Regions from separate parts of the Sphingomonas sp. BK036 genome, predicted to be linked through region 1. Evidence: predicted binding sites of a transcription regulator. Region 1 holds the regulator's gene; each other region holds the start of a gene.
The links. The regulator LexA, encoded in region 1, represses DNA repair genes until DNA is damaged. The targets are predictions, from matches to a motif close to GTTCCNCNCTTGTTCT.
Positions count from the first base shown of each region.

Region 2: the regulator LexA is predicted to act here: its motif matches at 2,097-2,112, upstream of EV283_RS16705 (S24 family peptidase).
Region 3: the regulator LexA is predicted to act here: its motif matches at 4,122-4,137, upstream of EV283_RS02750 (PA0069 family radical SAM protein).
Region 4: the regulator LexA is predicted to act here: its motif matches at 2,536-2,551, upstream of EV283_RS04325 (ribonucleoside-diphosphate reductase subunit alpha).

Region 1 covers NZ_SGXR01000004.1:626,933-632,696, reverse strand. The annotation lists gene moaC (cyclic pyranopterin monophosphate synthase MoaC) at 1-37, shown strand, start outside; gene EV283_RS10055 (energy transducer TonB) at 114-848, opposite strand; gene EV283_RS10050 (molybdopterin molybdotransferase MoeA) at 1,268-2,449, shown strand; gene lexA (transcriptional repressor LexA) at 2,518-3,201, shown strand; gene EV283_RS10040 (ComEC/Rec2 family competence protein) at 3,192-5,333, opposite strand; gene gltX (glutamate--tRNA ligase) at 5,476-5,764, shown strand, end outside.
Region 2 covers NZ_SGXR01000007.1:182,554-188,317, forward strand. The annotation lists gene EV283_RS19340 (DUF4113 domain-containing protein) at 812-1,138, opposite strand; gene EV283_RS19345 (hypothetical protein) at 1,135-1,629, opposite strand; gene EV283_RS16705 (S24 family peptidase) at 1,626-2,051, opposite strand; gene EV283_RS16710 (replication initiator protein A) at 2,166-3,071, opposite strand; gene repC (plasmid replication protein RepC) at 3,298-4,656, opposite strand; gene EV283_RS16720 (hypothetical protein) at 5,277-5,645, shown strand; gene EV283_RS16725 (lytic transglycosylase domain-containing protein) at 5,642-5,764, shown strand, end outside.
Region 3 covers NZ_SGXR01000003.1:563,890-569,653, forward strand. The annotation lists gene EV283_RS02715 (DUF2171 domain-containing protein) at 1-88, opposite strand, end outside; tRNA gene EV283_RS02720 (tRNA-Ala) at 325-400, shown strand; gene EV283_RS02725 (MarR family transcriptional regulator) at 555-1,016, opposite strand; gene EV283_RS02730 (organic hydroperoxide resistance protein) at 1,137-1,562, shown strand; gene EV283_RS02735 (hypothetical protein) at 1,860-2,240, shown strand; gene EV283_RS02740 (carboxylesterase family protein) at 2,358-3,752, shown strand; gene EV283_RS02745 (hypothetical protein) at 3,789-3,986, opposite strand; gene EV283_RS02750 (PA0069 family radical SAM protein) at 4,161-5,231, shown strand; gene EV283_RS02755 (aminoacyl--tRNA ligase-related protein) at 5,359-5,764, opposite strand, start outside.
Region 4 covers NZ_SGXR01000003.1:919,715-925,478, reverse strand. The annotation lists gene EV283_RS04335 (hypothetical protein) at 1-99, opposite strand, end outside; gene EV283_RS04330 (DUF2171 domain-containing protein) at 177-437, shown strand; gene EV283_RS04325 (ribonucleoside-diphosphate reductase subunit alpha) at 538-2,457, opposite strand; gene EV283_RS04320 (PAS domain-containing protein) at 3,092-5,197, opposite strand; gene EV283_RS04315 (haloacid dehalogenase type II) at 5,303-5,764, opposite strand, start outside.

The DNA.
Region 1 (5,764 bases):
CAAATCAGGCGGCAAATCCGGCAACTGGACCGCCTGACAACCCCCTCTCCCCAAAGGGGAGAGGGAAAGACGCCAAAGGCGTCGAGGGTGAGGGCACGCCAAGCGCAGTGACCTCAATCACCCATAGCCCATTCGTGATCCTCGACGATCGTCGACTCCACCGGCCGCCCCGCCGCATCGAGCGAAGGGTCGTACCGAAACCGCTGCTCGATCAGCCGACACGTCAGGTCATCGAGTTCCCGGCTCCCGCTGGACCCGGTCACCCGACACCGCGTCACGCGACCATCGATCCCGACCACATACCGCACCGACACCCGCCCCCGGATCCCCGTCTCCGCCGCCTCGCGCGGATAGTCGGAGTCCTTTAGCCGCCCCTTGCGCCACTGCGGCGGCGTCTCCTCGCCACCTCCACCGTCGCCATCGCCAGACCCACCGCTCCCGGTGCCATTGCCGATCCCCCCGCTCCCGGTCCCCGGCCCACGCACGTCCGAAGCCCCGGCCGTCGCCTGCGCGCCCAGCCCGGCCTTCTCCGCCACCACCACCGGCGGCGGCACCACGATCGGCACGACCGGCGGCGGCGCCACGAGTTCGGTCGCCTTAGACTTGAGATTGGGCGGCGATGCAGCCCCCTCTGGCTTGCGGCTCGGCGACGGCCGCGGCTTGACCTTTTCGACCGGCGGCGGCGGCGGTGGCGGCGCCACCCCAAACACCTTCAACGCCTCCCCGACCGCCGCCGGCATCGGCACGACCAGCCCGTTGAGGAGCGCATAGCCAAGCATCCCCGGCAACACGACCGCCCCGATCGCTGCGCCGATCCTGTCTCTCGTCCGTGGCTGCGTTGCACTCATCCTATTGATCTGGTGCGTCATTGCGCACCAGAAAAGCCCCTCACCGCATGAACGCAAGCTGGCCAACGCCCCCACTACCTCCACCCCGGCGAAGGCCGGGGCCCAATTGGGAAGGCCCAAATACTAACGAGCGCCCTCCGCCCCACCCTGTTTCCCCGCGAAGGCGGGGACCCAGACTGGGCTCCCGCCTTCGCGGGAGAACAAGGAAGCAGGAGCTGACCTCGAATAGACCGGAACACCCCCCCACCCCAACAACACCTGTCCTACACACCAAACCGATGGCACAGCACGGAACATACCGCCCCACCCCCGCGCTTCCCCTACGACACCGCCCCAAACGGCGACCCGCCAAACACCTCCCAGCGTCTATACTTCCTATACTTCACTTTTCAGAACCGCCCGAAAACAGAGACTTACGCATGACCCTAGTCCCCGTCGCCGAAGCTCAGACCCGCCTCTTCGCCATGGCCCCCCGCGTCGGTCATGAGACCGTTCCCCTGCGCGACGCCGCCGGCCGCTGGGCCGCCGAGGATATCCTCGCCCGCCGCACCCAACCCGCCGCCGACCTGTCGGCAATGGACGGCTACGCGATCCGTTTCGTCGACCTCCCCGGCCCTTGGTCGGTCATCGGCGAAAGCGCCGCCGGCCGGCCCTTCACCGGCGCGGTCGGCGCAGGTGAGGCCACCCGCATCTTCACCGGCGCCGCAATCCCCGAGGGCGCCGACACCGTCATGGTCCAGGAAGAAGCCGAGCGCGACGGCGCCACGCTGATCCTCGCCGGCGAAGGTCCGCCGACGCTGGGCCGCAACACCCGCCGCAAGGGGCTCGACTTCTCGACCGGGACGCGTCTGATCGCGGCCGGCCAGCGTCTCAGCCCCGCGCGCATCGCCGTCGCCGCGACCGGCGGCCATGGCAGCCTCACCGTCAACCGCCGAGTCCGCGTCGCGGTTGCCGCCACCGGTGACGAACTCGTCCCGCCGGGCTCGACCACCGATGGCGTCGCGCTCCCCGAATCGAACGGCATCATGCTCGCCGCGATGCTCGCCGACATGCCGGTCGACGTCATCGACCTCGGCATCCTCCCCGACAATCTCGACGTCCTGCGCGACGCTTTCGCAAGCGTCGAGGCCGACCTGCTCGTCACCACCGGTGGCGCTTCGGTCGGCGACCACGACCTCGTCCGCCCGGCGATCGAGGCGGCGGGCGGAACGATTGATTTCTGGCGGATCGCGCTGCGCCCCGGCAAGCCGATGATGGCCGGCAGGATCTGCGACATGATGGTGCTCGGGCTTCCCGGCAATCCGGTCTCCGCATTCGTCACCGCGATCCTGTTCGTCAAACCCGTCGTCGCGCACATGGCGGGCGCAAGCGATCCGCTACCGCAGGCGACGCATGCGCTGCTCGGCGAAGACCTGCCCGCGAACAACGCGCGGACCGATTATCTCCGCGCCGAACTGCGTGACGGCAAGGCCTATGCCTCGACGATGCAGGACAGCTCGATGCTCCTGACGCTTGCCCGCTCGACCTGCCTGATAGTACGTCCCGGCAGCGCACCGGTGGCAAACACAGGCGAATCGGCGGAAATCCTCGTCATTGCGTAATGGCGGCGCTTGACGTCACCATTTATGTTCCATAGAAGTTCCTCGTCTGTTCCGGACGGAGAACCGCCATGCTCACGCGCAAGCAGCACGAACTCGTCTGCTTCATCAACGATCGCCTCAACGATACCGGTGTGTCACCGTCGTTCGAGGAAATGAAGGACGCGCTCGACCTGAAATCCAAGTCGGGCGTCCACCGTCTGATCAGCGCGCTCGAGGAGCGCAACTTCATCCGCCGCCTGCCGAACCGCGCGCGCGCGCTCGAAGTGCTGCGGATGCCGGAACGTCCGGAAAAGCCCGAGAAGAAGGTCGCGGCGAAGTCGTCGAACGTGAAGGCGGCGCCTGCTGCCGCCACGCCACAGCCCGCCAACGACGTCATCGAGATCCCGCTTCACGGTCGCATCGCCGCCGGTGTCCCGATCGAGGCGTTCGAAGGCAGCACGATGCTCGCCGTCCCCGCCGCGTTGCTGGGCACCGGCGAGCATTACGCGCTCGAGGTGTCGGGCGATTCGATGGTCGAGGCAGGTATCCTCGACGGCGACTATGCGCTCATCCGCCGCACCGATATCGCCCGCGATGGCGAGATCGTCGTGGCGTTGATCGAGGACAGCGAAGCCACGCTCAAGTTCTTCCGCCGCGAAGGCGCCATGGTCCGCCTCGACCCGGCCAACCGCGCCTACGACCCCCAGCGCTATGCGCCGGCGCAAGTCCGCGTCCAGGGCAAGCTGTCGGGCATCCTCCGCCGCTACGACTGAAACCGACGCGCCACCGGGGTGAAGCGCCGGGCCTGCCCAGGTCCGGCGCCTAGCGTCGGCGGATCGCGCCACGGATGACGGTCACCCGGCGACAGGATGGTCTCCACCCGGCCAGATCCCAACGTCACCGCCACCCCCCCGGTCCGCCGCAGGATATTTCGGTCGAGCCGCAACCATCGCGGCGTGCAGCGCCTCGGCAGGTTCCGCTCGCTGACGACGATATCGGCGATCCGGCACGCGGCGAGCAGCTGGTCGATCGGCACCATATACGCACTCCGCGTCGCAAGAACCCGCCACGTCCGCCCGCCCCCGGCGATATCGGTCACGCAAAGATCCCGGCTGCACCGCGCGTCGGGCTGGTCGGCCAGGAACAACGGTTCGCCGTCGACCCCGCCATTTTCCGCCAGCGTGGCGCGCGTATAGTCCCCCGCCCGGTCCCGCAGCATCGCCAGTCCCGCCGCCGTCCGCACCGCGACATGCCGCCCGTCTCCCGTCACCAGAATGTCCGGCGGCGGTGTCGTCAGCGCCCAGATCGCCCCCACCGCCAACGGCACGCCGCCTAGCCGCCGCCACCGCGTCCGCCACAGCGCAATCCAGATCCCACCAACGACCATCAACGCAAACGTCGCAACTGGCATCGCCGGCAAGGCCCGCACCGACCCCGGCGCATCGGCCACGCGGTGCGCAAGCCACAACAGCGCATCGAGCGACGTCTGCACCATCCACCAGACCGGTGCGCCCATCCCCCCGGCATCGAGCAGCAACGCCAGCGCCTCGAGCGGCATGACGACGAACGTCGTCAGCGGGATCGCCACGATGTTGGCGAACGCACCGTACAAACCCGATTTGTGAAAATGAAAGACCGCGATCGGCATCAGCGCGACCTCCACCAACAGCCCGGTCAGCAGCAGCGACGCCACCCCGCGCCCCAGCTTCCGGACGCGCCCCTCGTCATGCGCGCCGAAAAAGGTCCGGATCGCCGGATGTTCGTGAAACGCCATGATCGCCGTGATCGCAGCAAACGAAAGCTGGAAACTCGGCCCAGCCGCGGATTCGGGCAGCACGAGCATGACGCACATCGCGCCCGTCGCCACGAGCCGCAACGTCATCGCCTCCCGCCCCATCGCCAACGCCACCAACACCAGCAGCGCGGCGACGCACGAGCGGATCGTCGGCACCTGACTTCCGGTCAGCAAGGTATAGCCGATCGCCGCCGCCGCCCCCGCCAGCGCCGCGATCACCGGCAACCGAGCATGCAGCGCCAGCCACGGACTGAGCGCGAACAGCCGCATCACGATCAGCATCGTCGCCGCCACCGCCGCGGTGATGTGCAACCCGCTGACCGACAGCAGATGCGCCAGCCCCGCCCGCCGCATCGCCTCCGAATCGTCCTCGCTGATCGCGCCGACGTCACCCGTCGCGAGCGCTGCGGCGATACCGCCGGCGCTACCCTCCAGCCGGCTGACGATATGCCGCGAAAGCGCGACTCGGATACCCGCGCCCGATCCGCTCGCTACCGTCACGACGACCGGGGCAAACCCCCGCCCCGTCGCGCCGATCCCGCTGAACCACGCGACGCGCGCGAAATCATAGGCGCCGGGCACCGCCGGCAGGGGCGGCGGCATGAGCCGCGCGCGCAGCCGGACGATCGCGCCCGTCCCAAGCCCGCCCGGCGCATCCCGCTCCGCCAGATTGACGCGGATCCGGTGCGGCAAGACGACGGCTTGCCCCGCGCTGTCCGCCCCCTCCCCGACCGGCAACAGCGTCAGCCGCACGAGCTTGCGCGCCACCAAGGGTTCGATCACCTCGACCTTGGCGGAAAAGCTGGCGATCGTAGGGCCACCAAGTACGGGCGCCGCAACCGTTTCTGCGCGAAACCAGATCAGCCCCAGCCCCAGCGCCCCCGCCGCCATGCCGAGGGCAACAACCCGCGCCGCGCGACTACCGCGCCCGGTCGCAATACAAGCGAGCCCGATCGCGAGCATCCCCAGGATTGCCGAGCGCCATGCCGCCGCATCGGGCAGCGCGAACCAGAGCGCGATGCCGCCGCCCAGCATCACCGGCAGCCACAATACGAGTTGGTCGCGCTCCGCCTCCAGCCAGCACTCGATGGCGCGGCCCGTTCCCGCCATCCAGGGCGGCACGCCTATTTGTCGCCGCCAAGGACGCATGCTAGGGCCGGCGACGGCTGATCCGGCCATCGTTTCTACAGTCTGGGAGCACCCGCGGTTGGGCGCAATATCTGATACGGGGACCGCCAATTCGGCCGCACCCGTGGTTACCCGTTTCGCTCCGTCGCCGACGGGGTTCCTGCATCTTGGCGGCGCGCGCACCGCGCTGTTCAATTGGCTGTTCGCCAAGGCGAATGGCGGCAAATTCCTGCTCCGGATCGAGGATACCGACCGGGTCCGCTCGACCCAGCCGGCGATCGACGCGATTCTCGACGGGATGCGCTGGCTCGGGCTCGACTGGGACGGCGACGCGGTGATGCAGTTTGCCGGCGCCGAGCGCCACGCGCAGGTCGCGCACGAGATGGTCGCGAACGGCCATGCCTATCGCTGCT
Region 2 (5,764 bases), on a different contig from region 1:
GAACTGCGTTTCCTGGTTTGGGAGCCGGCAACGTCCCAGTTGAGTGCGTCGTCGCTTCGGAACCGGGTGTTGCAAACCCCTAACAAGATTGGCGCGGACCCCTTTCGCCGAGTGGCTTGGACATACGCGTTCGCCAACGGTCTATTCGAACCGGCTCTTGCTTCGGCGTTTGCACGCCCCATCCATGTCCCCACAGACACAGGTTCTGTAACTGCGCCGCCCGCAAACGGGCAAGCGACGTTGTATACAATGGAACTGGAGTTTGCCGCGGCGTGGTCGGTGCGTTGTCGATGACGAACGGCACGGCGCCAACGCTTTTCAAAACGCCTCACTTTCCCCTTTCGTTCTTCACTGGGATGACTCAGAATTGCTGTCTCATGCTGATCCGGCCTGAACATTGCTGGCTCTATCCGATCGATTGGCGCGAATTGTCGCAGCTCGTTCGCTTCAGGCGTGCCAAGCGGCGCTGCGATCATTGCCATAGGCCGCACGGGAAGGTCGTCGTACATCTGGGCGACGGGCGGTGGTGGGATCCAAACCGCAGTATCTGGCGCGATGGGCGCGGACGTAGGGTAAGGTTGCCCGGTGACAACATCATCGCATCCATCCGCTCAACGCGGGTCGTGTTGGCCTGCGCGCACCTAGATCATGATCCGACGAACAGTGCTCAGTATAACCTCGCGGCACTCTGCCAGCGCTGCCACAGGGTTCATGACGCGACCGAGCATCGTCGCCGGCGCTGGTCCAATGCTTTCAGGCGCCGTGCGCGCGGTGACCTGTTTGCCGGCGACTATCCGAGGGGAGGGGGAGGTCAGCCGGCACGAACACGCGGCACCTCGGAAAGCTGGGTCGTGTAGTTGGGTGACTTCATTTCGCTGCGTGCCTTCCACTCGCGTCGGAATCCCTGTGACGCCGGCACAGCGGCGAACTTGCCGATCCGACCATTGATCTCGTCCAAGGCCCCCATAACGCGCTCGCGCCGCTCGGTGTCGCCTTCGAACAGCGTCCGCGGGCGAAGTTCTGCTGCTACCAGATCGTCCAGCATGATCCCCGCCTTGGTGATGCCGTATACGTCGCGCCATGCGTGCTCGGCACCGCGGCGCGCAGCATGGATCAACTCCAGGCTATCGCTGGTCATCGGATGAAGCGTAATCGTGCGGGTCGCGCCATACTGCGGACGATCGGGCTTGTGCGATTGGGATGGAAGAAGACGGTGAGGCGCGCTGCGTTAAGGCCATGCTGGCGCAGCTTCTCGCCGGCGCGCATTGCGTATTGCGAGAGGGCGCCCATCAGCGTGCTGAAGTCGATGACCGGCGTTCCGAATGACCAAGTGACGGCCATGCCCTTTCGCTGCGGCTCGATCGTTTCGACTGCATCGGAAGGGACACCGCGCAGTTCGACAACGAGCCGCTCCACCACGACCGTCCCGATTCCACGCGCTTGTTTCATCGGCATGTCGCGCAACGCCTCGGCGGTTCTAATCCCAAGATCCGTCAGCTTGCGCGCGATCGCACAGCCGTCGTTGTTGCTTAGAACGATGACCGGTACGCCAATCAAACTCGAGTCAAACGCCCGCTCGCACGAGACGTAATAGTTGTTGCAGTCGATAAGCGCGATCGGGGTTGTCATGGCAACCGACGTGCGACCCCGTCGGGGACGCCCCAGATCTCGACATTCTCGTCGACGATGATGCGCGGATAACCGTCCGCCTCGGGAATGAGCCAGAACCGCCCCTCGATCCGCGCGAGACGTTTCAACGTGCGGTCGCCGTGGACGAGCGCAACGACGATTGCGCCGGCTCGCGGCTCCTTGGCTCGGTTGACGACGCTGAAATCGTCATGGAAAATTCCGGCACCGGTTATCGAATTACCGTCGACGCGCATGATGTAGCTCGCGGCGGGATGCTGCACGAGCCGCGCGCTGAGGTCGATCGGCTCTTCCAGATCGTTCTGGGCCGGGGACGGGAAGCCCGCCGATGTCTTGATCAGTAGGAACGCGAATTCGTGCAGCACCAGTTCGATCGGGACATGATGGAGGCGAACCGGAGACATGGCGACCATTCCATAATGGGAAGAGAGCCCTTCCTATCTCGAAATAGAACATATTGGGAACAGGTGAATCGCTGCAGTCGCGTTTAAGAGAAGGTGAAAGGCATGCAACGGCAGTCAGGCCGCCGCGTTTCCCAGCAGGGCAGGGGTCGAACGGCGCGTACGCGGGGTCAGGACGACGACGGTGTCGGGCTTCGTGATTCGACGACCCCGGCTGTCGATCCGTGGCGTCTCGGGGATCACATCCTTCAAGGTCACCGCATATTCCGGCAACCGATCGTCCGACTCGACTTCCTTCAGATGCTGCTTGAACTTTGATAGCGACGACGCCGAGCCGACCTTGGCCGACAGCATCTCGATGGGCATCTCGATCGCCTCACCCTCGCAGTGGCAGTGCGCGATCTCGTACAGGCGGCGTTCGATCGTACCGAGTCGAAAATAGTCGTGGTGGTACGAGTAGATATGACCGTCGCGCTCGATCGCGCGGTAAAGCCAGGCGCATAATCGGACCTTCACGACCCGCATTTGCTCCTCGCCATTGGGAAGCGTGATGTAATTTGCCGCGGCTTCCGCCAGCCACGAAAACCAGCCTTTGTCCTGTTGCGCCCCGGTACGGATGTTGGTCTTGATCTGCGTCCCCTGGAGCCGTTCGAGCGCGTCGGTAAAGCGCTGGTAATCGCGCTTGCCGGGGCGCGCGACGCCTGTGATGCGAAAGAAATCATGTGCAGTGAAGGTAAAATCCTGGCCGACCTCGCCTCCGCGCGAAATCTCCTGCGCCATGAGAGATGCGATGTAGAGGATGATCTCCTTGTCATACATCGTCGCGATCCCGGTCGCGCTGGGACGGATCTCGATCTTCACATTCTCCTGCTCATAGACGAGAGGCTTGTGAACGGCGACCTTCGAGAGAGCAAAGAAGGGGAAGTCCATCACGCTTCGCTCACCACGAACCTTGCCGTGGAGCGGGCTGTCGACCTCGAAGAGGTTGCCCTGTTTGATGATGACGGACTGTTTGGTGCTCATACCTACGCCCCTCCCGCACCGACTTTGTGCGCCGCTCGATCCAATACCGCTTTTTGGCCCACAGCGCAGCTATAGACCGTGACGACGTGCCCGAAAGCACGAGGATTTACCGGTCCAAGCCAGGGTGTTGCTGTCAACCGGGCCACCGACTCAGAAGGACAACGATAATCGCTCGTGCTTTCGGGCATCGCGTGATGCGAAGCAAGCTTGGTCGACGACCAGACGCTCAGTACGACGACCTGCCCGAAAGCACGAAGGATCGCGACAGGGCACGGCGTGCGATCTCGCCAACCGAACTAGGATCCCCGCCTTCCTGCATCCCGCGCATCGCCACGGTCCGGCGCTGGTCCTTGAACCCATGGAACGTTCGCCCGAGGTTGAGCTCGCCCTTCGACGCGCGCTCGCTCATGCCGCGGAGATAGGCCCCGGGGCGGCGCACCTCACCGGCCTGATATTTGTACACGGTCGCGATGACCCCGGCAGCGGCCCCTCGATCGCCCATCAAACGGCAGGCTTCGAGCCACGCGTGGCGGGTGATCGCGTTCTGCTCGACCAAGCGTTCCGCCAGATGGATGACGTCGCCCCATTGGCGAGTGTCGTACCGGAAGCCATGGCATAATTCCGGGGTGACCGCTTCGATGAAGCTGGGGTCGACACCATGCTTCGCCAGATCATCCTCGACATCGGACTGGGGAAGGGGAGACCCTGCAGCATAGGTTCTGCTACTTCTTCCCGCCGAGCTATTACCAGTAACTGCTTTAGCAGTTGGGAGTTGGTTTGTAGTTGTAGAGTGAATGCAATCTTTCGCATCCGTGGATGCAATATCATACGTTTCGTGAACCTCGTTAGCGGCCTCAAGCTGCCGCAGCGCCGCGGCTACGACGACTTCAAGCGCACGGCCGCGGCCTTCGATCTGCTCTACACAGCCTGTCAGAAGCGCGTCATCGCGCACATTGCGCATCTGCCGGGTCGCGCTAAGCGCCAGTGCCAATTCCTCGTCGGCCTTGGTGCCCGACAAGCCGTGATCGATGACGGTCTGCGCCAAGCTCGCGATACGCCGTCGGGCGGCCGACAAACGCTTCTTGAGGGCGTCGATACGCTCGTCGGCGTGTGCGCCGCGCTCGGCGATCGCTTGAAACTCCTCCATCCGCGTACCAATCGGGCTGAGCACGATGCCGTAAGCCCACTTGATGTGCCCGTCGGCACCTCGCACGCCGCCACGATGGCCGTTGGGGCTATCCCTGTGGCTGATGAGGCCGAGCCGGATCGCTCGATCGAGAATGTTCTGAACCTGTCGCACCTTGAGCCCGAGTGCACGGGCCAGCTTCTCGTTTCGCGGCCAGACGATCGGCTCCCGGCCAGGCTTCCAGTCCTCGGGTTTCGTCCATGCGAACATCACGTCGATGAGCTGGACGACACTTGGGGGAATATCGAGGTAGGAGGCGGCGCGCTTGAATGCGGCCAGCGCTTGGCCATGGCCGTAATTGTCCGGCAGTCCGCGGAATTCGACCGCCAGTCTGGCGGCTTCGGCCGCGGCACCGTCGAAACGGCGGAAGCCGGCTCCCGGCTGTTGAGCATAGGACATCGTTCGGTAACTCCCCTTTTGGAGCCCGTGCGGACACAGTTCCTCGATGCGCCGTGAGGCGCTCGATGCTTGTGATGAAGGGAAGTCTCGGCTAGGTAGTGACTGCAACCTCGCCCCTAGCGGGCACCCTTCGAAAAGCCCGGCCTTGTGCCGGGTTTTTCATGTCAGCACGGCTTCTCCCTGCATCACGTTGCACCGGCGCGGGGCTTCAGGCCCCGATCCGGCGGCTGCTGATCTTGCGTTCGGCTGCCCAACAGCAACGAATCGCGTGATCGCACGCAGGGACGATGCTTAACCATCGCAAGACCCGCGACTGCGGCCGATGCTCGTGCTTTCGGGCAGAACGATCAGAAAATGTTCGTGCTATCACGCAGATCGTCCCGGGTAAGGCGTCCGTGGTGCCGTGCATATGCGGACGCTTCGTCATCGGACTCGTGCTTTCGGGCATGCCGTCACACAAAGCACGCTCCCCCTATTGGGATACCAAAAGTCAGACGAACCGGTGGTAAACCACGATCAAACGAGCAAACTTTTGCTGCGAACTACGTCGGATACCGCCTTTCGAGGTTGCACCTGTCCATAAATAACAGTTAGACGTTATTCCTGGACAGGAGGTTGAGATGCAGCGAGCATTTCTGACGATCTGCGCAGTAGCCGGGCTGACCGGCGGCTGGTCCGCTCCGGTGCGGGCCAGCGACTGGGGCTGCGAGGTTCTGCTCTGCCTGTCCAACCCGGGGGGCGCGACCCAGTTTACGCAGTGCGTCGCACCGATCACCAAGCTCTGGTCGCAGCTCGCGATGGGGAAGTCGTTCCCGACCTGCACTGGCGGGGGTGTCTTGAAGGCAAAAGTCTACAACCAGAGTTCCCCAAGCCGACGCTTTGTCGTGATGACGTTCTCGAACGGGACGCAGAGGCGCTACTCGCTCGCCAACATCGAGACGGTCCCGTCGGGCGAGGCCAATCAACCCGGCGCCGAAGTGCGTCCATGACGATCTCGCTTCCCGCCGCCCTCGCGCTCGCCGCACAATGCGCTCCAAGCGTCGCGCCAGAGACGCTGCTGTCCGTCGCCCATACCGAGAGCAAGTTCGATCCGCTCGCGATCGGGGTA
Region 3 (5,764 bases), on a different contig from region 1:
ACCGGAAATCGCGGCCGTAATCCTGCGAGTTGGGCCGACCATAATAGTCGCCCGACTGGCGATCTCGGGTATTGCGTTCGTAGACCATAGGAACCTCCTAATTGCTGTCCTGCGGCTGCCGGTGTCGTCGGACGCGACGCCGTGCACTCCACCGTCTACAAACGCCGATCCCTTTGATTGTTCCTGTGTTTGTGGCAACTTGACGGCGACACGAAGCTGCGTTGCGACGACGTGCTACAGGTCAGGCGGACCCGGTCTTACAACCCGGTTGCATCCCCCAAATCGACCCGTTAAGGCGCGATCATGGCCTATGGCCAACCGCGCGGGGCCGTAGCTCAGATGGGAGAGCGCTGCAATCGCACTGCAGAGGTCAGGGGTTCGATTCCCCTCGGCTCCACCACGCGACGGTGACCGACACAGTTTGGTCTGAGATGAGCCGCCAGTGACGCAGCATCGTTGGTGCCGCCAGCCTATTACCGTCTCAGAGTCTCCAGCACTAATAATCTATCGGCGCGGTCAGCCGGTATGCTATACACGCCAGACCCGCATTGCCGTCACTCCGTGATGCTTGGCCGATCCCCGGGCTTGAGCGCAAGCGCCTGACGAAGCGCCGCCACCTCGGCATTTAGCGATGCGAGCCGGTCCGGCGTCATTCCCGATCGCTCGACGATCAGCGGGCCGAGGCACCCCGTCTCGGCCCAGCACGCCCTTCCCGCATCGGTCAGGCGGACCCGGACCTCGCGTTCGTCGGCCGGGTTGCGGATCCGTGTGACAAGTCCTGCGGCCTCGAGGCGTTTTGCAAGCGGCGTGATGGTGCTCGGCTCGAGCGCGAGCCGCTCGGCGATCGCGCCGATCGAACGACCATCTTCCGCTTCGTTGAGCGTCTGCAGGACCAAGAACTGCGGGTAGGTGATGCCAAGCCGGTCGAGAACGGGCTTGTACGCGCGGTTGATCGCGATCGTCGCAGCGTAGAGTGAAAAGCAAAGCTGGTCGTCGAGTGGAAGTGGGACGGACACGAGACGGGCTCCTTCTAGACCAGCTGCCTACCACGCAAATGATTATCGCGCAAAATGATACTGGACAGCGCGGTCGGCCGCGCCTAAATGATTATCGCGATAAGCAATTGGAGACCCGGAATGTCGATCGACGTAAAATACACCACCGAAGCCACCGCAACCGGAGGCCGTGACGGTCACGCGCGGTCGCAGGACGGCCGGTTCGACGTTGCCCTGTCGACGCCAAAGGAACTGGGCGGCGCAGGCGGTGATGGCAGCAATCCCGAGCAGTTGTTCGCGGCGGGCTATTCCGCGTGCTTCATCGGTGCGCTGAAGGTCGCCGGCCAGCAGTTGAAGATGAAGCTGCCTGCAGACGTCGCGGTCACGGCCAAGGTCGGCATCGGCCCGCGCTCGGAGGGCGGCTTTGGCATCACGACGGATCTGACGGTATCGCTGCCGGGCCTCGAGCGTGACGAGGCGCAGAAGCTTGTCGATGCGGCTCACCAGATCTGCCCCTATTCGAACGCCACGCGGGGCAATGTCGATGTGGGTCTGACGCTCGCCTGAGGCCTTTAACACGATGTCGGTGCAGGACATGGCGCTTCAGCGCTGTGTGCTGCACCGCTTTACGATCTGTAATCCGTTCTGATGAGGCATCGTCTTGCAGACTGCGTACGCTTCCCGGTGTGCGACAGTCCCCGCCAGCGGCGCTGCGGGCGGCCCTGAAAAGCAACCTAGGATACGGCTTGCGCGGTTTCTGTCTTCATCTTGATCGAGAGCAATGAAGTAGTCCGATCGGGCCGGACATTACAGCGATGCATCCGCGTTCACGATCGCCAACACAGGCTTCGTGGAGAGAATGACATGGCCATTAAATTCGCCGGAACGATGAACGCAATCAATCGCGGACTGGATGCGACCAAGCCGACCAAGGGAGCCGACATGGTCGAGGATTGGGAAGCAGCGCTGGCCGATAGCGACGTTTCGGGCGCGAAGGGTATCCTGCGCGACCTCGGATCGCTGCGCAAGCAGCTCGAAAAGGACACGCCCGACGCGGACCGCGTCCATGCGCTTCTGCACCGACTGGGCACCGCGACGACGAAGATCGCCGAGAAGGCCGATTCGTCGCAGGAGAAGTTGAAGGCGCTTGGACAGGCGCTGACCGAAGCCGGCGAAGATACGCCGGACGAAGAGGAAGACACCGAAGCTGCTGCAAGCCCGAAGCGCGCGCGCAAGAAGGCCTGATTCCTGGGGCCGGCCGGACGGCCGGCCCTACCATTTTCCAGAACGGATCGTCTGGCATCGTGGCGGACGCATCCTTAGGCTGACCCGGTCGTCCCGATCAGTCCCAAGGATTTTGCCATGCGTTTGACCTTAGCCATTGTGGCAACACTGCTGGCCAGTTCGGCGCTCGCGCAAACAACGTTGGTCGAGACGCACGTCGCACTCGACAGCGGCAAGCTACGCGGGCGCGCTACCGACGGCATCATCGCATTCAAGGGTATCCCGTTCGCCGCGCCGCCCGTCGGGCCGCTTCGCTGGCGTGCGCCCCAGCCCGTCGCACGCTGGACGGGCGAACGCGACGCGAGCCGCTACGCCAATGATTGCATGCAAAAGCCTTTCCCGAGCGATGCCGCGCCGCTTGGCACGCCGCCGGCCGAGGATTGCCTCTACGCCAATGTGTGGAAGCCCGTCGGTGCCTCGTCCAAATTGCCGGTGATGGTGTGGATCTACGGTGGAGGCTTCGTCAATGGCGGGTCATCGCCGCCGACATATTCGGGCAGCGCGCTCGCCAAGTCGGGCATCCTGGTCGTCAGCTTCAACTACCGCCTCGGCCGGTTCGGCACGTTCGCGCATCCGCGATTGACCCGCGAGGATCCGGATCGGGGGTTGCTCGCCAACTACGGCTATATGGATCAGCTCGCGGCGCTGAAATGGGTACAGCATAATATCGCCGCGTTCGGTGGTGACCCTGCGAATGTGACCATCATCGGCGAGAGCGCGGGCGGCATGTCGGTCCACACGCTGCTGACGTCACCAATGGCCCGCGGGACGTTCAATAAGGCGGTGGTGATGTCAGGCGGCCCCGGGACCGGGCCTGCCAGCACGATCGAGTCTGCCGAGGCGGTCGGCGTTGCGTTCGCGCAGTCGAAGGGGATCGCGCCCGACGATCCGCAGGCGCTCGCAAAGCTTCGGCGGCTTTCGGCGGATCAAGTGACCGACGGGCTGAACCTGGCGGCGATGTTCACCCCCGGCTCGGGACCGCAAACCTACAGCAAGCCCGTCGTCGACGGCCGCATCGCGGTCGATCCGGTCGCGGCGTATGAAGCGGGAAACTTTGCTAGGGTTCCGGTAATGATCGGCGCGACCAGCGACGATATCGGCGGTCCGCAAGGCTATATGATCGAGGGCGCGCGCGACACCGCGGCGTTGCTCGCCGCGAAAGGCGTGCCGATTTATTATTACCGGTTCTCCTATGTCGCGACATCGGCACGGACCGACAAGACCGCTGGTGCATCGCATGCATCCGACATTCCGTTCTTCTTCGATACCGCCGCGATCAAATATGGCACGAATACCAGTGCGGCCGACCGGGCGGCGGGCCGGACCGCGAGCAGCTACCTAGTCAATTTCGTGAAGCGCGGCGATCCGAACGGGGCGGGCCTACCACATTGGCCAGCAACGAGCGCACGCGCGCCGAAAATGCTCGAGCTCGACTCGAGCGGTGGCGCGGCACTGGTCGAGGACAAGCGTTAGAACCCGCGCCGTCCCTGCTGCGCCGCGGGCGCTGTCCTATGCGAGGGCGGACCCGCCACGCGCCGCGTGGATCAGGTCGACGAGCTGCTTGTTGATCGACGCGCCGTGCAGATGAAGATGCACTGCGTCATAGCCCTCTCGCCGCAACCGCTGACGCAGCGCATTGACCGACTCGCATTCGCCCGACCGTGCCAGTTCGAATGCCCGCTCCACCGTGGTAATTTGTCCCGTCATCCCGCCGCCCTAAGCGATATCCCGGCAGGTCGCGAGCGCTCATTCGTCCGGCACGCAAGTCTTTATAATGGCTGACAAGTTTAATAAACCTAGATCAAGATTTCTGCTCTGTTACGGTGTGCGTCCCATTGTTTTGTTCTATCTTTGTTCGCGTCGCTGGCGTATTGTTGATCGATGACAACGGGTCGACCAGTTCGCGGCGCAACACGCAACGACGAGAGCCGGCGTTTCAACCTGCCGCAGACCGAGCCGGACGGCGACTGGCTCGACATGTGCGAGGGGATCGACGGGATCGCACCGAAGCTTCGCACTACGGTGACGGTCGAGACCCCGCGGACGATCATCAGCCGCAACGCCTCGCCCGACGTCCCGTTCGATCGCTCGATTAATCCGTATCGCGGCTGCGAACATGGCTGCATCTATTGTTTCGCGCGCCCGAGCCATGCGTTTCACGACCTCTCGCCGGGACTTGATTTCGAAAGCAGGCTGTTCGCCAAACCGTCCGCCGCTACGCTGTTGCGCGCGGAGCTGGGCAAGCCCGGTTATGTCGCCGCGCCAATGGCGCTGGGGACGAACACCGATCCCTATCAGCCGATCGAGAGCGACTGGCGGATCACGCGCGGCATCATCGAGGTGTTGGCAGAGACCGATCATCCGTTGACGATCACGACCAAATCCGACCGAGTCGTGCGCGACCTGGACCTGCTGGCACCGATGGCGGCGAAGCGGCTGGCGGCGGTGGCGATGTCGATCACCTCGCTCGATCCGAAGATCGCGTCGACAGTCGAACCGCGTGCGCCGCATCCCGAGCGGCGACTGGCGGCGGTGCGCAAACTCGCCGATGCGGGGGTGCCGGTCTATGTGTCGATCTCCCCCGTGATCCCGGCGATCACCGATCACGAGATCGAAACTCTCATCGCGCGCGCCGCCGAAGCGGGTGCGACCCGCGCGTTCTTCATCCCCGTGCGCCTGCCGCACGAAGTGGCCCCCTTGTTCCGCGCATGGCTCGACGAGCATTTCCCCGATCGCGCGGGGAAGGTAATGACGACGATCGCGTCGTTGCGCGGCGGCAAGGACAACGACCCGAACTTTTTCACGCGGATGAAGGGACAAGGGCCTTGGGCAGACCTGCTGACGACGCGATTTCGGATCGCCTGCGCCAAACATCGCCTGAACCAGGAGCGCATCGCGCTGCGGAGCGACCTGTTCCGCGCGCCGAAGGGGCCGCAGGGGGAGCTGTTCTGAGGGCGCGGGCGTGACGGGCTGACGATCGACCGAACGGTGCGGGTACCGATCAACCATCCTCCCCCGCCAGGGGAGGATGAGGATAGCCCGGCGTCGATCGCGATACGCTAGCCCGGATCGCGATCGATCAGTAGGCGCGGCCGATCAGGATGCGCTCAACCGCAGGCTCGCCGGTGAAGATGCACGCGCCGTTATCGCAGCCGGTCTGGCCCATCGGCGCGTTGCGGATCGTGAGCTTGAGCGCCTTCAGGCGGGTGACGACCGTCTCCAGCGCGGGACCGGTGGGCTTGGACCAGCGGACGTCGACCCAGCCGGGGTTCTTGATGCCGTCCGCGAAGTGCGATTCGAGCGCGGCGAAATCGTCGACGGGGACGATGTTGGCCTTGAGACGGTTCACCGATTCGACATGGAGCGTCGCCTGCACGTCGTGCAGCATACCCGACACCTCGCCGACGAAATCGGCACGCGCGACCACGTTGCTGTCGAGCTTGCCGTCCTCACGATACAGACGATCGCGGCGAATGACCGAGACA
Region 4 (5,764 bases), on a different contig from region 1:
CCTGAACGCATAAGTCTGCGGTTCGGTGATCGTCGGCGAGCGCAGCCGCAAAAGAAGCGCGGTGCCGACGATTCCGAGCACGGCCGCGACCGCGAACATGATAGCTGAACCATACGTCATGCGACCAACTCGCGCGGCGCGCGTTCAGCACCCATACTCAACACAGGAGAACGACCATGGTCGATGCAACCCAGATTCAGGAACATGCCGAAGTCATCGGTGCGGACGGCGTCCATGTCGGCACGGTCGACAAGGTCGAAGGCAACCGCATCAAGCTGACCAAGAAGGACTCGGGCGCGCAGGTCAACGAGGGCACGGGCAGCCATGAAGGGCATCATCACTTCATCTCGCTCGGGCTGGTTGCGGATATCGAGGACGGCAAGGTCCGCCTGTCGGCCAACGCCGACGTGGCGGTGACGTTCGAAGAAGAGGCCTGACCCGCTGGCGGTACGCGTAACGCGTACCGCCGAGCCTGCTTGAACCCCGGTCCGCGTCGTGCGGGCCGGGGTTTTTTGCGTCAGGCCGCAGCGAAGGGCCTTACTGACAGGCAAGGCACTCATCGTAATCCTTCGATTCCACGTCAATCTGACGCAGGTCGATGGTGTTGTCCGCCTCGACCCCGCCCGCGAACCCGGCGCGCTGCACCGACTTCGAGCGCAGATAATAGAGCGACTTGATGCCGAGCTCCCAGGCGCGGAAATGGAGCATCAGCAGGTCCCACTTCTCGACGTCCGCGGGGATGAACAGGTTCAGCGACTGCGCCTGGTCGATATAGGGCGTGCGATCCGCGGCGAGCTCGAGCAGCCAGCGCTGGTCGATCTCGAACGAGGTCTTGTAGCAGTCCTTTTCCTCGACCGAGAGGAAGTCGAGATGTTGGACCGACCCGCCCTGTTCAAGGATCGAGTTCCACACCGCGTCCGAGTTCTTCGACTTCTCGGCGAGCATCTTCTCGAGATACGGGTTCTTGATCGAGAAGCTGCCCGAGAGTGTCTTGTGCGTGTAGATGTTCGCCGGGATCGGCTCGATGCACGCGCTGGTGCCGCCGCAGATGATGCTGATCGACGCGGTCGGTGCGATCGCCATCTTGCAGCTGAACCGCTCCATCGCGCCGACATCGGCGGCGTCGGGGCAGGGTCCGCGCTCGATCGCGAGCTGCATCGAGGCTTCGTTCGCCTGGCTGCTGATGTGCTTGAACATCCGCAGGTTCCACGACTTCGCCATCGCGCCCTCGAACGGGATGCCGCGCGCCTGGAGGAAGCTGTGGAAGCCCATGACGCCGAGGCCGACTGAGCGCTCGCGGCCCGCCGAATAGGCGGCGCGCTCCATGCCGGGCTCGTGGCGGTCGATATAGTCCTGCAGCACGTTGTCGAGGAAGCGCATGACGTCCTCGATCAGGCCCTTCTCGTCCTTCCACTGATCCCAGGTTTCGAGGTTCAGCGACGACAGGCAGCAGACCGCGGTCCGCTCGTTGCCGAGGTGATCCTTGCCGGTCGGCAGCGTGATTTCCGAGCACAGGTTCGAGGTCGAGACCTTGAGGCCCAGCTCGCGGTGATGCTTTGGCATCGCCTTGTTCACGTGATCGGCGAAGACGATGTAGGGCTCGCCGGTCTGTAGACGCGTCTCGACGAGCTTCTGGAACAGCGAGCGCGCGTCGACGGTGGCGCGGATCGCCTGGTCCTTCGGCGAGCGGAGGTGCCATTCCTCGCCGTTGCGGACGGCTTCCATGAAGTCGTCGGTGATCAGCACGCCGTGGTGCAGGTTGAGCGCCTTGCGGTTGAAATCGCCCGAGGGTTTGCGGATCTCGAGGAACTCCTCGATCTCGGGGTGCGAGACGTCGAGGTACACCGCAGCCGAGCCGCGGCGCAGAGAGCCCTGCGAGATGGCGAGCGTCAGCGAATCCATGACGCGGACGAACGGGATGATGCCGCTGGTCTTGCCGTTGAGGCCGACCGGCTCACCGATGCCGCGGACGTTGCCCCAATAGGTGCCAATGCCGCCGCCGCGCGAGGCGAGCCAGACATTCTCGTTCCAGGTGTCGACGATGCCGCCGAGGCTGTCGGGGACCGAGTTGAGATAGCAGGAGATCGGCAGGCCGCGGCCGGTGCCGCCGTTCGACAGAACGGGGGTGGCGGGCATGAACCAGAGCTTCGAGATCGCGTCGTAGAGGCGCTGCGCGTGGCCGGCGTCATCGGCATAGGCCGAGGCGACGCGGACGAACAGGTCCTGATAGCTCTCGCCCGGGAGCAGATAGCGGTCCTTGAGCGTGTCCTTGCCGAACTCGGTCAGCAGCGCGTCGCGGCTGTGATCGACCTCGACCGGGTAGATCTGCGCGCGGACGGAATGGCTGTCCTGCGCCTGGCGCGGTGCCTTGGGGGCCTCGGCTGCCGGCGTTTCGGTGGTCTGGTCGATCGTATCTGTGGTCATGTCGCTATCCCGGCTGCTGTTTCTGAAATCCATCGAAACCGCTCCTAGTGTTCTGTATTCGTTCGAATCGGTCGCCTGTCGCCATGCTACCATCGGACGAGCCCAAACGGGAGAACAAAAAGTGACCATCGCGACGGTGGAAGGCGCGCTTACGGTCAAATCGCATAGGGCTATGCAAGGGTTGTTCTACCAGCGATTGGGTTCGCCCCCGAACGCAACCCCAAGAGATTGTGCCAAACCGCGAAGAGACGCAAGGGGGTGAGGGGGTGGTTCGGGGCTCGGTTCGTCGCGTTCGGCTGAGCACTGGCCGACCGGTATATTCGCGACGCGTGGAGTTCTGCGGGGTTCGCGATGTGCAAGGGGACGAAGCGGGAACGAAAAATTATTTCGGGCTGGGAAGTGGCAAATGTTTCTTCGCGAACGGCAACGTTGCGACGGCCACTAGATCTGGGGGCCGCGAGCGTGGTCCTGCGTGATTCCTGGACCCCCGCCTTCGCGGGGGAACGGGAATTGCCAGGAATCCCGACCATATCACCACCACACCACCCCGGCGGAGGCCGGGGCCCAATTGGGGGACGTCGCAAACCGAGCGGTGCGCGTCGTTACTGCGACCTTTCCATTTGGGCCCCGGCCTTCGCCGGGGTGGACGGGGAGGGTCTCCTACCCGCTACCCCTCGATGATCGTGCGGATCTGCGTGGCGAGCGCGTCCATCGCGAACGGCTTGGTGATCATCGACATGCCCGGTTCGAGAAAGCCCGACGCCAGCGCTGCGTTTTCCGCATAGCCGGTCATGAACAACACGCGCAGCCCGGGACGCATCATCCGGCCGGCATCGGCGACTTGGCGGCCGTTGAGCCCGGGTAACCCGATATCGGTGACGAGCAGGTCGATCCGCTCCATCGTCCGCAGGCGGTCGAGCCCGGCCGGGCCGTCATGCGCCTCCACCGCCTGATAGCCGAGTTCGCCGAGCACATCGACGATCAGCGCGCGGACGACCGCATCGTCCTCGACCACCAGCACGATCTCGCCCGCGTCGGTGACATGGTCCTGAGTCAGGCCGGGGAGCGGCTCGCCCCGTTCCGCCGCGCCATAATGGCGGGGGAGGTAGAGCTTGATCGTCGTGCCGTGGCCGACCTCGCTGTAGATCCTGGCATAGCCCTCCGACTGGCGGGCGAAGCCGTAGATCATCGACAGGCCTAGACCCGTGCCCTGGCCGATCGGCTTGGTGGTGAAGAACGGCTCGAACGCCTTGGCGATCGTGTCCGCGCACATGCCGGTGCCCGTGTCGGAGACGCAGATGCAGACATAATGCCCCGGCCGGACGTCGCGCTGGCTGGCGACGAAATGGTCGTCGAGCAGCGCGTTGCGGGTCTCGATCGTCAGCACGCCGCCATCGGGCATCGCGTCGCGCGCGTTGATGACCAGGTTGAGCAGCGAGTTTTCGAGCTGGTTGGGATCGCACAGCGTCGTCCACAGACCGTCCGCGAGCACCGTCTCGAACGCGATCTGCTCGCCGGTGGTGCGGCGGAGCAGGTCTTCGAGCGAGGCAATCAGCGCGTTGGCCTGGACCGGGCGCGGATCCAGCGGCTGGCGGCGCGAGAAGGCGAGCAGGCGGTGGGTCAGCGACGCGGCGCGGTTGGCGGCGGTGGTCGCGCCGGTGATGAAGCGATCGAGTTCGTCGATCCGCCCCTGCGCGACGCGGCGCTGGACGATCTCGAGGCTGCCGGTGATGCCTTGCAGCAGATTGTTGAAATCATGCGCGATGCCGCCGGTCAGCTGGCCGACCGCCTCCATCTTCTGCGCCTGGCGCAGCGCCTCCTGCGCCTCGATCAGCTCTTGCGTACGGTCGCGGACCCGCTGTTCGAGATCCGCGTTGAGCGATTGCAGGTCCTGTTCGAGCCGCTGGCGGTCGGTAACGTCCGCGCCCTCGACGAACACGCCGACGACCGCACCCGTCGCGTCGCGGATCGGCTGGTAGACGAAATCGACATAGCGATCGTTGATCGGCCCGCCGGGTTCGGCCTGGACGGCATAGAGCATGCCCGTTGCGGTAAACGCGACGCCGCTGGTGAACACCCCGTCGAGCAGGTCGAGAAAACCCTGTTCGACCGCGTCGGGCAGTGCCTCGGCGACGGTGCGGCCGAGCACGTCGCGGTGGCCGATCAGCTTGTCATAGCCGGGGTTGGTCAGTTCGAAGCGATGCTCGGCGCCGCGCAGCATCGCCATGAAGGTCGGCGCCTGCGCGAACATCTGGCCCATCCGCTCGCGTTCGTCGCGCAGCGCGCGTTCGGTCTGGACTCGCTCGGTGCTCTCATAGGTCGAGCAGAACATGCCCGCGATCGCGCCGGTCTCGTCGCGGAGGGGCGAATAGGAGAAGGTGAACCAAGCCTGCTCGTCATAGCCCTTGCGGTTGGTGAGGAGCGGCAGATTCTCGAAGAACGACGCTTCGCCGCCCAACGCCTTGTCGACCAGTGGACTGATATCGCTCCAGACATCCGCCCAGACATCCGCAAACGGCCGGCCGAGCGCGGCGGGATGCTTGTCGTGCATGATGCGTGCGTAATGGTCGTTGTAGAGGAAGCCGAGCTCGTCCCCCCAGCCGAGGCACATCGCAAATTCGGACGCGAGCATCAGCGAGACGATCGAGCGCAGCGACTGCGACCAACCCGCGATCGGGCCGAGCGGCGAGGACGACCAGTCATGCGCGCGGATCATCGCGGCCATCTCGCCGCCGCCGGTCAGGAAATCGGCCTGGGCCGTCTGTGAAGTCATCTCAAGATCCTGCCGGGTCGCGCACCGGGTCGGATTTTACCTCGACGGCCGTTCGATACGGGCCTGCGCCTTGCGATTCCATCGTTTTGGACGCGGCTCGACAGGTCAGCGGCACAGTTCGTCGGCAAGCTGGGTCAAGCTGCCAACGGAGACGTCCCAGTCCTGCACGGCGTCGGCATCCGGCGCGCGGCGGCCGCCATATTCGTGCGGGCGATCGACATAGGCGGTCTGCAAGCCCGCCGCGCGCGCTGCGGCGAGGTCGCTATGATGCGCGGCGACGAGGCACAGCTCGGACGGATCTATCGCCAATAGGCGCGCGGTGGCGAGGTAGGATTCGGGCAGCGGCTTGTAGACGCGGCTGACTTCGGCACCGAGGATCGCATCCCAGGGGAGACCCGCGCGGCGCGCCATGTCGAGCATCAGTGCGATGTTCCCGTTGCTCAGCGTCACGATCGGGAACCGGGTTTTCAGGCGGGTGAGGCCTTCGACCGAGTCGGGCCAGGGGTCGAGCCGGTGCCACGCATGCGTCAGGTCGACGAGCGTGGCGTCATCGATTGCCGCTGGATC